DNA from 2 places in the Priestia sp. 10L35 genome. Region 1 is predicted to be linked to the other one. Evidence: riboswitches for the same ligand, from Rfam matches in the RefSeq annotation. Region 1 holds a riboswitch; the other holds the start of a gene.

The links. A riboswitch is a leader RNA that binds a small molecule or an ion and turns the genes downstream of it on or off. The one in region 1 is predicted to bind preQ1.
Region 2: another riboswitch for preQ1. It lies ahead of AC1DEF_RS24635 (QueT transporter family protein); the one in region 1 lies ahead of queC (7-cyano-7-deazaguanine synthase QueC).

What each region holds. Positions count from the first base shown of each region.
Region 1 covers NZ_JBFTKA010000004.1:283,014-289,739, forward strand. Annotated here, with positions in the region: gene queF (preQ(1) synthase) at 1-23, opposite strand, end outside; gene queE (7-carboxy-7-deazaguanine synthase QueE) at 122-853, opposite strand; gene queD (6-carboxytetrahydropterin synthase QueD) at 846-1,286, opposite strand; gene queC (7-cyano-7-deazaguanine synthase QueC) at 1,286-1,951, opposite strand; PreQ1 riboswitch class I at 2,182-2,225, opposite strand; gene AC1DEF_RS17070 (GerAB/ArcD/ProY family transporter) at 2,296-3,417, opposite strand; gene AC1DEF_RS17075 (hypothetical protein) at 3,444-3,680, opposite strand; gene AC1DEF_RS17080 (Ger(x)C family spore germination protein) at 3,692-4,891, opposite strand; gene AC1DEF_RS17085 (spore germination protein) at 4,916-6,514, opposite strand; gene AC1DEF_RS17090 (3-ketoacyl-ACP reductase) at 6,722-6,726, shown strand, end outside.
Region 2 covers NZ_JBFTKA010000009.1:108,643-115,368, reverse strand. Annotated here, with positions in the region: gene iolE (myo-inosose-2 dehydratase) at 1-232, shown strand, start outside; gene AC1DEF_RS24660 (LacI family DNA-binding transcriptional regulator) at 293-1,318, shown strand; gene AC1DEF_RS24655 (5-deoxy-glucuronate isomerase) at 1,452-2,240, shown strand; gene AC1DEF_RS24650 (hypothetical protein) at 2,496-2,714, opposite strand; gene AC1DEF_RS24645 (YitT family protein) at 3,064-3,930, opposite strand; gene AC1DEF_RS24640 (Lrp/AsnC family transcriptional regulator) at 4,313-4,723, opposite strand; PreQ1 riboswitch class I at 4,920-4,964, shown strand; gene AC1DEF_RS24635 (QueT transporter family protein) at 4,974-5,462, shown strand; gene AC1DEF_RS24630 (hypothetical protein) at 5,897-6,244, shown strand; gene rluF (23S rRNA pseudouridine(2604) synthase RluF) at 6,582-6,726, shown strand, end outside.

The DNA of each region.
Region 1 (6,726 bases):
TCTTCATCTTTTCGACCGCTCATTTGCATTTCCTCTCTTTCTACGATTGTCATTCTAACAGCGTTTTTTTATTTTGTATATATCTGTTTTTATTTTTCTTTGTAAATTTTTTGCTATGCGCTTACACGCCTCGTTTATTTCCCCAAACAAGGGCGTGAACCTGCGGCAGAACTCTTACATCGTTCATGTTTTTTGCTGCCACTGCCTTATCGATTAACCACTCATACTTTTTAAGCAATTCTTGTGTTAACGACGCATTATCGATTGTCGTTAAGTCCTCGTTTCCTACTTGAACAAAAAATGGAACCTCAGGATAACGTTCATGAACAGACGCTGCATACTCAAAGTCCTCATCATTAAATACAACGACTTTTATGCTTATGTGCGCCATGCGTTTTTCCTTTATTAATGTCTCTATAATATCGTCTAATACGGAGAAATTTGTTTTCATTAATGAACTTGGAGGCTTAGGAGAAATCGTTAAATCATCGATCTTTAGGAACCAATCCTGATAACGGCTCCCCTGTGTTTCAAGAGCTGCTTTTACCCCTTGACTGTGCAAAAGCTCTACAAGTGAACCAATCGCCTTGATAAGCGCAGGGTTTCCTCCAGAAATGGTGACGTGATCAAAGCACTCTCCTCCAATTTCTTTTAGCTCCGTCCAAATTTGTTCTGCTGTTAGCTGACGAATATCGTTTTTAGCAGATCCATCCCATGTAAAAGCTGAATCACACCAGCTGCAGGAATAATCACAGCCCGCGGTACGAACAAACATCGTCTTACGTCCTACAACCATTCCTTCCCCTTGAATCGTTGGTCCGAATATTTCAAGTACTGGAATTGTATTAGCCACGTTTTTTCACCTTCTTTGGGCGGTAAACTACGTAACTTGTCGGCGTTTCCCGCACGAATACTTGTACGCAAGAAGGCTTATTTGGTAGTGTGTCTAGATATTCTTGAACCAACTCATAAATTTTACGGGCAACAACTTCAGTTGTAGGAAAATCATTTGGATTTTCTTCGTTAAAGATAGAATGATCGTTCAATAATGTATGATCAAATTGACCAGAAACAATTTTTTTCAATAGCGCAAAGTTTACTAAAAAGCCCGCTTCGTCTAATGTATCTCCGGCAACAGTTAGATTTACGAAATACGTATGTCCATGGACTTGACGGCATTTCCCTGCTTCTGTGTGAGGAACAAAATGTGCCGCAGCAAACTGCATATCTTTGTTCAGTTCATATTCATAGTCATGAAATACTTGAGGATACATTTGTTGCAGCATTATTTCTCTCCTCCTTCTTTCGTTTGCATGTATTGATCTAACCCGCGTTTTCGCAATTGACATGCGGGACATTCGCCGCATCCATCAGCAACAATACCGTTGTAGCAAGTTAATGTTTTTTCACGCACATACTCAAGCGCCCCTAGCTCATCCGCTAACGCCCACGTTTCTGCTTTATCAATCCACATAAGCGGCGTATGAATCACAAATTCAAAGTCCATTGATAAATTAAGCGTGACGTTTAACGATTTCACAAATACGTCTCGACAGTCTGGATATCCTGAAAAATCAGTTTCACAAACGCCTGTTACGATATGACGGCCTCCGCTGTTTTTAGCCAGTACGGCTGCAAATGATAAAAATAACAGATTGCGGCCGTCAACAAACGTTGTAGGCAACTCTCCTTCTTTTTGCTCGATCTCAATATCATCTCGCGTTAAGGCATTTGGTGCTAATTGATTTAAAAGTGACATATCTAGTACGGTATGCTTCACACCTAAATCAGCTGCGATAGCTTTTGCTACCTCTATCTCTTGACTATGGCGCTGACCATATTGAAAAGTAACCGTTTCTACTTCTTTAAAGTTTTTCAAAGCCCAAAATAGACATGTTGTACTATCTTGACCTCCGCTAAATACAACAATAGCTTTTTCATTTTTCATCATTATTGTTCGTCTCCTTTTTGATTGAAATCAAAAGAAGAAGAAACTTTATTGAACCGTTCGTTCCCTTTGTGACTAATTTTATAACACAAAAAAGAGACTGCTCTTTTCCAGCAATCTCCCTAAAAAGCAACTAAGATACACGTCCTCGCCAGCATACACGTCAAAAAGACGCGTTGATAGAAAAGCACGTGAAAGAAGACACGCTAAAACCGTGTCTTTTGTCATCAACGATGATCTTAGTTTTTTATAGAGGGAGTTTTCGAACCTCTCCCGTACGTATCCAAACGTGTACGGCGTTTCTTCTTGAATTGTCATCGTATTATACCACATGCGTATAAATAATGCTATGTTTGTTGACTTCTATCGCCTTTAGCTGCCTTATTTTTCTTTATATAAGAAAGCGCAATAAATAACAACGGAAAACAGACGCTTAGTACAAATAAATAAAACGGCCAGTAATATTTTTCAAAATAATTGAAGTACGCTGTGTTGGGAATAATGTAATACGCCACGCCTGTAATAATTAGACCTAAAGGAAAGCTTAAAAAATTGCGCACCCGTAAATTACACAATTGGACGATACTTAACTGAATAGCATAGAACACAATAACAACTTTAAAAAAGATAGATAACATCCAAATAATAGCTACTAATACTTCAACATGCTGAATCGTTGCACCTAACGAAATCATTTTTCCTAATAAATAAACTGGATAGCTGTGCATCGATGCAATATTCGCGCCAAGAGCTAATATACAAGCCGCAACTGCAATCGTAATCGTCAAGCCCGATGCGACAGTGCCGATAACAAACATTCTTTTTACCTTTTTTCCATCTTTTATATGAGGCGTAATCATCAGAATAAAAACCAATTCCATAAACGGGTTTCCTAAAAAATAAGTGGTCCCTAATACTAAATCACCCATGCTGAATTCAAAAAAAGGATAAAGACGATCAATTTTCATCTGAGGAATATTTAAAACAATTAACAATAAAAAGGGGATCACAATCCAAGGCAAAAAGATTTCCGCGGTTCTTGCTACCACTTCAATACCTAGATACCCTCCGTATATAACAGCTAAAAGAACAAGAGCATGAATCCACGTAGGCAGCGTTTCAGGGACAATTTGAGTCGTCATGAATGTACTGATGTCTCGAAGCGAAAACGTAGACTGAATGAACATAAAGAAAATGTAAATAAGAGAAATACACGTTCCTGCATAAGGACCTAGCGCCTTTTTAGCTATTTGAATGAATGTTTGCTGAGGGTAACGCTGAATCAGCCATAAAAGCACCGCAACGATTAAAAGCGCAAAGCCAATAGCAAGCACACCGCAAAACCACGCATTTTGTCTATTCGTCTCTAATAATGTAGCGGGAACTGCCAAGATGGCGCTTCCAATACAAAAAACATAAATTAGAAAAAGAAATTGTTTCGGACTAATAAATTCTTTTATTTGCATCATACACACCTTCTCTCCTACATGCTTGCTCACGTGAATAACAAATGATGAACGGTTCTAGTAAGAGGCTTAATTAGTGCCTCTAAAAAGTACAGAGGCGTAGGAACTTCTTTACGGAGTGTAATCGCTCCCCAAAAGAATAGACCCAAACCTATAAGACAAAGGTAGACGACTATCTCACGATAATACTTTTCCTTTCGGAAGTTGATCATTATTTTTTTAGTCAAATAAGCAAGCAGTACAAGTAAGGCGATAAATCCCTCCATTTTCTTTCTCCTTAATGCTTCATTTGCTTCATATATGAGTTATTTAACGTGCCTAAGCGACGGATTTGAACTTTTGCATCTAAATCGACGGTTAAATCCTCTGCGTAAATTCTGTTCCAGTCTCTTTTCATTTTGTACCATCTCTTTACATCTTGTCTGTAAAACGCTTCGCCGAAACCAAAGATATCGCTTTTATAGGTTTTTTGAGCTTTTTCTACTGCATCATTCATTTTTTCTTTTACGTCAGCTGCTGTTTTTCGTTCGAGCATATTGATTACAGCTGGGTCCTGTAAATTCACTTGACACTCTACATCAGCCACGTTCGCTTCTCCTTTTAAATCAACGTGAATATGAGGTTTATGATTTTTCATAGTAGCTGTCACCTTGACATTCGTTCGAAGCATTTCTACTCCGATGATATCATGCTGTTTTTCTTTTTTTTCGCATGGAATAACAATCAACGTACTTTTTACATTTCCTGTAATATAGTTATATCCTTTACTTTCGTCTTCATTGAACCAGCCGAGAAGCTTATCATTTTGAAAGACACCTAATCCTTTGAAATTGAGCAGGGTGGAAAGATTGGTGCGAGAAATACTAGACATGTCTCCTGCCTTTTTCACGTCGCCTTTCACTAACACTCCTGATAACACCGCCTGCTTTCCTTCACTGGTTAAGTTACTGATCAGTTCATTTAACTTTACTCCTCTAGTAGGTGCCCAAATACGCTGTGACACGTCTAATGAAGCAAACATATGGTTAGCTGGTATTTTTTCGATGGTTGTTAATACGTTCAAAACGCTCGATGCTTTCGTGTTTTTAGCCACAACAACAAAATAATCGGTACGCACTTCATGATCCCGAGCAAAGAAATCAAGCACTTCAGCAATACCGTCTTCCGCCATGCTTTCGCTAAGCACTAGCATTCGTAAATGAGAAAGATAAATTTTCCGCGGAGATTTTGTCGTTATTTTTCTTAACCCCTCCATTACAGACGAAGCCTTAATAGAAAATGTGGTAACAGAAGGCCCGTTTGTAGGGGTTTTGGCCTGAATATCACCAGGGTTAATCAGCTGAACTGTTACAATAATGCCATCTTCTGCTTTATCAATTCCAACAGCAACCGTAATGGCTAGCTCATTCAACTCTCGACTGCTCCAGCAGCCGCTTAATAGCACTGAACAGATACATAACATTAGAAATGCTTTCATAGTAAACGGCCACCTTTACACAGTTTAGTTTTTTTGCGTCTTTTGACGTGAAATATTCTTCTCGTTAATAAGCTTTGGCCTTGTTTTCATTTTTTTAATCGAACGTCTAATCAGAACATCCTTTTGATCACGCTTCACAAATGGAGCCATAGGTGTCATATAAGGGACTCCAAATGACCTTAAGCTGCATAAATGTAAAATCATTAAAATTAGCCCAAGGATAATACCGAACAAGCCAAAAGTAGCTGCTAAAACCATTAAGATAAAGCGCAGCATCCTTACTGCAATAGCCATATCATACACAGGTGACACAAAGTTACTAATAGCGGTGATGGATACAACGATAACCATTGCAGGTGAAACTAATCCCGCTTGTACGGCGGCTTCTCCTAAAACGAGTGCTCCCACAATCGAAATAGCTGAACCTACTGCTCGAGGCAATCGGACTCCCGCTTCTCGCAAAATTTCAAACGTGATTTCCATAATAAACGCTTCAATAATAGCAGGAAACGGAACACCTTCCCTTTGAGCTGCAATACTAATTAACAAAGCAAAAGGAAGCATTTCTTGATGAAAAGTAGTTAAAGCAATGTAAGCAGAAGGTGTTAAAAGAGCTAAGAAAAATGCCATGTAGCGCATTAAGCGAATCAATGTACTAATATCTGCGCGCTGGTAATAATCTTCGGCTGCTTGAAAAAATTGAATAAATAAGGCAGGAACCATTAATACAAAAGGTGTACCGTCTACTAAAATGGCTATCCGCCCCTCTAAAAGACCTGCTGCCACGGAGTCTGGACGCTCCGTGTTATGCATAGTAGGAAAAGGTGTATAATCTTCATCTTGAATCAACTCTTCGATATATCCGCTCTCCAAAATACCGTCTATATCAATTTTGGAAAGACGCTCCTTTACCTCTTGAATGACCTGTTCATCCGCAATGCCGTCTATATAAACGAGCGCAATATCCGTTTTTGTAAACTCTCCTATTTGCTGAGATTCAATCCAAAGTTTTGGAGATTTTATTCGGCGCCGAATCAATGCGGTATTCGTTCGCAGTGTTTCTGTGAAACTGTCTCGAGGCCCTCTTACAACGGTCTGAGATTGTGGTTCAGAAACAGCCCTGTCTCTCCATCCTCTGGTACTTGCCACAATACACGTTTGATACCCTTCTAAAAACAGTACGGTATCTCCTGATAAAACATGAAGAAGAGCATCATCCAATGTCTTTGCTTCCATGATTTCACCCGCTGCCAAACTATAGCTTTTAATCAATTCGTACATATTAACGATGCCATCATCATGTGTTAAATGTTCATCGTGATAGTGCATAATGGAGTCCAGCGCATAGTGTTCAACTTCGTCTTTATTTACTAATCCGTCGATGTAAGCAACACCTAAAGTAAATTTTTCTTCAATCGAAATTCGAAACTCTCGCACAACTAAATCCGTGCTCTGTCCCAATGCTTTTTTCATGCGGGATAAATTATCTCCCACCCTCTCAGATAATTTCTGCTCTTCCTGTGTAGAAGAAGCACTAGTGTCCTTAGAGTCCTTCGATTCATCAGCTTTTTCTTTCCGCTGTTTGGATTTATTCGTTAACTCAGATAGTTTTTTTATACGCATTGTTCATCCTCCACTACATTGAACGAAAAGAAACGGAATTTCTTCTTTTTAGTCTCTATAGTTTTTGTATGAAAAGGAAATTTATACTTGAAGCCATTTTAATAATCTTTATTTTTGACATCATTTGTGCATTTCTATAGGATAGTAATGGATAATTCTTTGTTATTATGAAGAATGTTTATGCGGAACATTGAAAGGAGTCTATACATGGC
Region 2 (6,726 bases), on a different contig from region 1:
AGTTGATCGAGTCAAAGAACAAGACCTAAGTTTCTTGCAAGCGGTAAAAGAAGGAGCCTTTACTGTTCCAGGTGACGGAGCTATTGAATTTGATGAAGTATTTACTACGCTTGCCACTTCGGATTACAACGGATGGTTTGTCGTAGAAGCAGAACAGGATCCAGCCCTTGCTAATCCTTTTGAATATGCGTTAAAAGCAAGAAACTTTATTAAAGAAAAAAGCGGTCTTTAATTTCCATTGTAAAAGATTTTACGCCTTTTATGTGTTTATGAAAGGAAAGGAGGAGAGGAAATGAAGCCAACCATTTATAGTGTGGCTGAAGAAGCAGGTGTATCAATTTCTACGGTATCAAAAGTCATCAATCAAACCGGTCATATTAGTGAAAGAACAAGACAAAAAGTAATTGAGGTTATGGCGCAGTTGAATTATCATCCAAGCGTCGTAGCATCTGCTTTAACAGGAAAACCCACTAAAACGATTGGGCTTCTCGTACCTGACATCTCCAACCCTTTTTTTGCCGATTTGGCAAGAAGCATAGAAGACCGAAGTCATGAGCGAGGTTTCCATGTTGTAATGTGCAATACCGATAACGATGCGGAAAAAGAGAAAAAGTATCTATCGCTGTTAATACGTCAGAGAATCGACGGTTTAATTGTAGCTTCTGCTTTTCGCAATGCTAATCTTTTAAAAAATATGCTTAAGCAAGATATACCGATTAGCGTTATTGCTTCAGAAATTCCTCACATATCCGTTAATACAGTGACAGTGGATGACTACAAAGGGAGCTATTTAGCGACTGATTATTTGCTGTCTTTGCATCATAAAAAAATTGCGATTATTACAGAAAATGCAAAAAGCAATCACGCCCGTTTAGATGCTTTTCGAGACGTTATGCAAGAAAATGGAATCATCGTGCCGCCTCAGCACGTTATTACGACCGAAGCAAGTATTCAAAAAGGATATGAAAGTGCTAAGCAAATTTTTTCAATGAAGGAGAAAGTGACGGCTATTTTTGCTTGTAACGATTTACTGGCTATCGGAGTTATCCAAGCTGCAAAAGAATTCAAAATTGATGTACCGCAAGACTTATCAGTGATTGGCTTTGATAATACGGTTCTTTCTACTACCATTACGCCCATGTTGACGACAGTAGCACAGCCGACAAAAGAAATGGCTGTAAACGTAGTGGATTTGCTGGTTAGAGAAATGAAATATCCAGCGATGCATAAAGAACATTTGCTTCTTGAGCCAAAATTGATTGTTCGGAAATCAACGGCTCCGTTACGAAGGGAAGCCACAGCATCTACAAATAATTGAACACAATCAAGAATATTGCCGTTAATAAAAAATCCTCATAGTCACATATTTAAAAGAATTTAGAGAGTCTATGAAGAAAAATGAGTAATTAGTAAATTCTTATCGCGCTACTACATAAAGGAGGAATTCAAGCATGTTAGGTAAATTAGGTGAATTAAATAAAGGATACAACGTACTTACAGAAATGACCGGTCAGCACAAAGATATGCTGATGGATATTGGGATTTATAAAATGGCCCAAGGAAAAGAGGAAACTTTACTAGACAGCAGCAGTGAAACCGCTATTCTTTTACTAGAAGGAAAGATAAAGCTAGAGTGGGAAGGCCATTCGAAAGAAATTCAGCGCCAGTCCCTATTTGAAGAAGAGCCTTGGTGTTTGCACGTTTCAAAAAATGTGGAGGTCAAAATTACCGGACTTGCCGATAGTGAAGTACTAGTTCAAAAAACGGATAATGAAAAAGAGTTTTCATCAAAATTATATACGCCCGAAGATTGTCAAAACACAGTGGCTGGTGAAGGAATATGGGAAGGTACTGCTCAGCGTGTAATCCGAACAATTTTTGACTACAATAACGCTCCTTACTCTAACCTTGTTATTGGAGAAGTTATTTCTTATCCAGGAAGATGGTCGAGTTATCCGCCTCATCATCATGACCAGCCCGAAGTGTATTACTATCGTTTTGACAAGCCACAAGGATTTGGCTGCGCAATGGTTGGAGAAGATGCGTACCGTGTAGTTGATAATAGTTTTATTACAATTCCTGGTGAATTGGATCATCCTCAAGCAACGGCTCCTGGCTATGCGATGTACTTCTGCTGGATGATTCGCCATCTCGACAATAATCCGTGGACAGACCGTATTATGGAAGAAGAGCATAAGTGGTTATTAGAGGCGGATGCAAAAATTTGGCCTGAAAAATAAATAAAGCTCTATATAAGAAATGGGTTTCAAATGTTGAAAAACCTCGAATAAAAAATAATTATGCGTAAAATAATAGTTTATTTTTGTAAAATATGTTTTTATATGTTAAAATATAGCTTGTATTAATATTCAGGCGATGATATCGCTCTTTGCTGCAGATTCCTTTTTAGGAGTCTCTTTTTTTTGGAAACGGAAGCAACAGATACAGACGATTCGTATATAAATTAAAAAGAAAAGGAGATAAGCGTAAGCCGCTTATCTCCTTTTCTTTTTAGCGTTATCTAATGCTAAGTTCTTTTTCACTACTTTTTCTAAAGCAACTTCCACGTGAACATTTTTTTCATCGATGTCATTCACAAGCACGACGGTTCCTTTTCGTCCTTTAATCTTTAAATCATCACCCGTAGAAGGAATGTTTTCCCTCAGCTGGCTTAATAGAAGCTTTCTGTTTTCAAAAAAGTGGACAGCCACCATTTTATCTCACCTAATTTCATATGATATGTGTGATACAAAGATGTGTATATGAAATCCTTCCTATACATTATGTCGCCAGGGGTGGTTTTAGAACACATTGAATAGACAATTGTTGCATCGATATATGAAATAAATAGGATGGCATAGTTATAAATCTTCTATTCTTGGACATACTTATACTACTAATCTAAAAAGGGATGTGGATGAAAATGAAGGTGGCTATCGGATTAAGTGTATTTACGGTCGTTACAGGAGCAATTGCGTTAGGGTCAGTTTACTTTTTAGCAGGTATCTTTTCGTTTTTCTTAACGGTTTTTTCATAAAAAAATCCACCAAGAGGTGGATTTTTTTATTTAGCAGCGGCTTTTGTTTCATGAGGCGAATTGCCGATAAATCCAAATTTTCCGCCGACAACTTCTTTTACTTCGTGGATGACAATAAAAGAATTCGGGTCAATTTGCTGGATTTTCTTTTTAATTTTTAATAACTCGTTCTTTTTAATAACAACGTAGATAATGCGTTTATCTTTGTTGGCGTAGTAGCCGTATCCGTAAAAGATGGTGGCTGCATTTCCAAATTCACTGGTAATAACTTGTGCTATGTCTTTGTATTGATCGGACATAATCGTCATTGCTTTTTTGTTGTGGAAACCTTCGATAACGACATCTACGATTTTGGCACAAAGATAGACGAATATAAAAGTATAGAGTGTGTTGTTGACGCCAATAGCAAAAACCGATGCTAAAATAATGACGCTGTCCATATAGAACATGCTTTTAGAAATATTATAGCCTTTTGTATAGTTTAATAAATAAGCTAAAAGCGTTGTTCCACCGGTAGATCCATCTGCGATAAAAATGAGAGCAAGTCCTGTTCCCATTAGTAAAGCCCCGAATACAATTCCTAAAATCATGTCGTGAACGTGAAAAGGAATATAGCTGACTAGACCGAGGAAAACGGACGTCATGACGGCTCCTAGAATCGTATAAAGAATCGTTTTTTTGGTTAGAAATTTATAGGCTAAGGCAATAAATATAAGATTTACAAGAAATGTGCTGATACTTGTAGGGATATGAAATAAATAATATAAAACAAGAGCAATACCAACTGTACTTCCGTCACCTAATTTATTTGGAATGACGAAAAAATCAATGGATGCAGCAACTAAAAGTGCTCCAACAATAATTAAGATGATGTCTTTATAGATTGTTTTCAATATGCAAACCTCCTTGATTATTAGGATATTTTCATGTGTAATCTTGTTTTTACTAGTGTTTCACAAATGATAAAATAAAAAACGTCTTAGAAATTGTCTAGTTATAAAACTGATCAACTTCTAAGACGAAGAATTACGATACGTGTATAGGTCTTGATCCGGCTTTTCTATGCTTCGATGTCACCGATTATATAAACCTCTGACCGCTATGTCAACGCTATGAGAGATGTTCAACTTTTCAAAAAATAGAAGGCGGTTTCCTACATAAAAAAAGAATCCTTTGCGACGATGCAAAGGATTTTCAAATTTATTGGAATAGGGGGAATACGTTATTAGGATTACCATTTTCATAAATTAATATACCTTAATTTTTCAAAAAAATTTATTTGTTAATGACGATTGAAAGTTTGTAATTCACATGCTGATTTAGCTCTGTCAAAAAATCATTTAGTTCTTCATTTGAATGAAATTTGCATTCTAATAAGTAGCAGCCATCGCCGCTGATTTTAAAGTTGTTGATAACGTGCTCCTGCTGACTTTCTAAAAATGTAAGGTAGGGGTGGTGATGAATGCTCTGCGTATAGATATTTAAAAATGCATGGATGATGTAGCCGAGTTTTCGTTCATCAATGTTAATTGTATAGCCTTTGATAATGCCTTCATCTTCTAACTTTAATACTCTAGCAGAAGCGGCTTGTCCGGTTAAATGCACTTTTTCTCCTAATTCTTTCATCTTCATACGTCCATTTTTTGATAGTTCTTCTAGTATGCGCTTATCTGTATTATCTAACATCGCTACAAATCCTTTCGTATTTCAAATCAAAAGGCTTAACTACTTGATGTCACCTATGTATACTGATACGTCTTCTATTTTATACTAAAGGAAAGTAAGAAAAAAGAGCAGTCAATATGCAAGATATAGAAAGGAGCAGTAGTTTGTAAACAGCTAGATTGACGAAAGCTTAAGCTTGCTGTATGATTCTTTGAGTGTTTACGTGGTTCGTAACCATCCCACGTTAAAAAACTAAGGAGAGAATAGTAAGATGAATATAAGAACACTTTGCGTCAACGGTCTTTTAGCTGCTATGTATATTGCTGTCAGCATGTTAATCCAGCCGTTTGGCTTCACCAATATCCAATTTCGTATATCGGAAATGTTCAATCACTTAATTGTGTTTAATAAAAAGTACGTGTACGGCATTGTGCTAGGAGTATTTCTGACGAATTTGTTTTTTTCACCAATGGTCGCTTATGATCTGGTGTTTGGGGTAGGACAATCCGTGCTATCATTACTCATTACCATTTTTTCTATGCGCTACATTAAAAATATGTGGGCTCGTATGCTTGTTAATACACTTGTATTTACGTTCACGATGTTTATTATTGCGTTTGAACTGCACTTAGCATTTGATTTACCATTTTTCTTTACATGGTTAACAACAGCTGTTGGTGAGTTCATTGTTATGCTTGTTGGAGCACCAATTATGGCTGCAATTAATAAACGTGTACAATTTAATAAGCTAGTTGGATAAAAAAGATGGGGCTGTGATAAATCTCACAGCCCCATCTTTTTTTCTTTGTTATTCTATAAGTGTAGTGATAAACCCCTTATTATTGAAGAGCTTTTCACGCATGGACAAATTACCCATATCTAGCATGTGAAAAGAGCAGGTCGCGTTTGCGGTCTGCTCTTTTTGCGTAAGGCAATAGGAAGTATCCGGTTAGATTATTTTGAAAGAAGGAGTGACAAATCTCACAGCGCATTCTTTTTTCTTTTGTTACGATATACATATAGTTGGCAAACTCCTTATCGAAAAGTTTTTCGCACAACAACACATTACCTATGCGTAGCAATTAAAAAAGCAGACCAATGACGGTTTGCTTTTTTAATTGTATTTTTCCATTAAATAACTTTTTTGAGTTATAATTGTAAAATAATCTTTGTTACTAGAGAGGGGATTGTTTTTTGAATAGAAAGTTAGGAATTCTTGTTTTATTAGCTTTAGCCATCTTATTTGTCGGGTGTTCAAAAGAAGAAGACAACGTTCCTTTAAGAGAACTAGAAAAGATAAGTATTAACGTAATCAAAGAACAAAAAATGAAGCAAGGAATTTCATATGAAATGGAATTAGTAAACAAGAGCGATTTGACCATCAAACAAAATAATGTATTTTTATCCTATCCCTTAAAAATGAAAAACGGTTATTCTGATAATAAATTTAAGGTGTTAGCAGAAGGAAATAAATTAAATATCAAGCCAAAACAAAAGGTGAAGTTAACGGCATTTCTTCCTTTGAATTGGTTGGTTCCATGAAAACAGCTCCCTGATATAATTACTAGTTGATCGGTCAGTATAATGGTAGCAACTCTATACTGATCAGTCAATCCAGACGTCTAGGTCTTGTATATAAGTAAAGATTGATGCAAGTTTCACAGGTGTAAGCATTGATTGAAATGTTAAGAATAAGGTTACAAAGTATTTTGGACCTATACTTCTATTACTGTTAAAAAAATATGATTAAGTAATGAAATTAAAAGAAGACGAGAAGCGTATAGCATGTTACGATAGGGACGGTATAGAAATTGGCATATGTCTGTTTCTAATAGAAGAGACAAATTTTAAAATTTTTAAATGTAAGGTTGTGATTCACCTGAGACTGAATAAATTTATTAGCGAATCTGGAAAGGCGTCAAGACGCGGGGCAGATAAGTTAATTAGTGAAGGAAGAGTAACCGTTAATGGAAAGGTTGCAAAAGTCGGAGATCAAGTTAAGCCTGGCGATGATATTCGAGTAA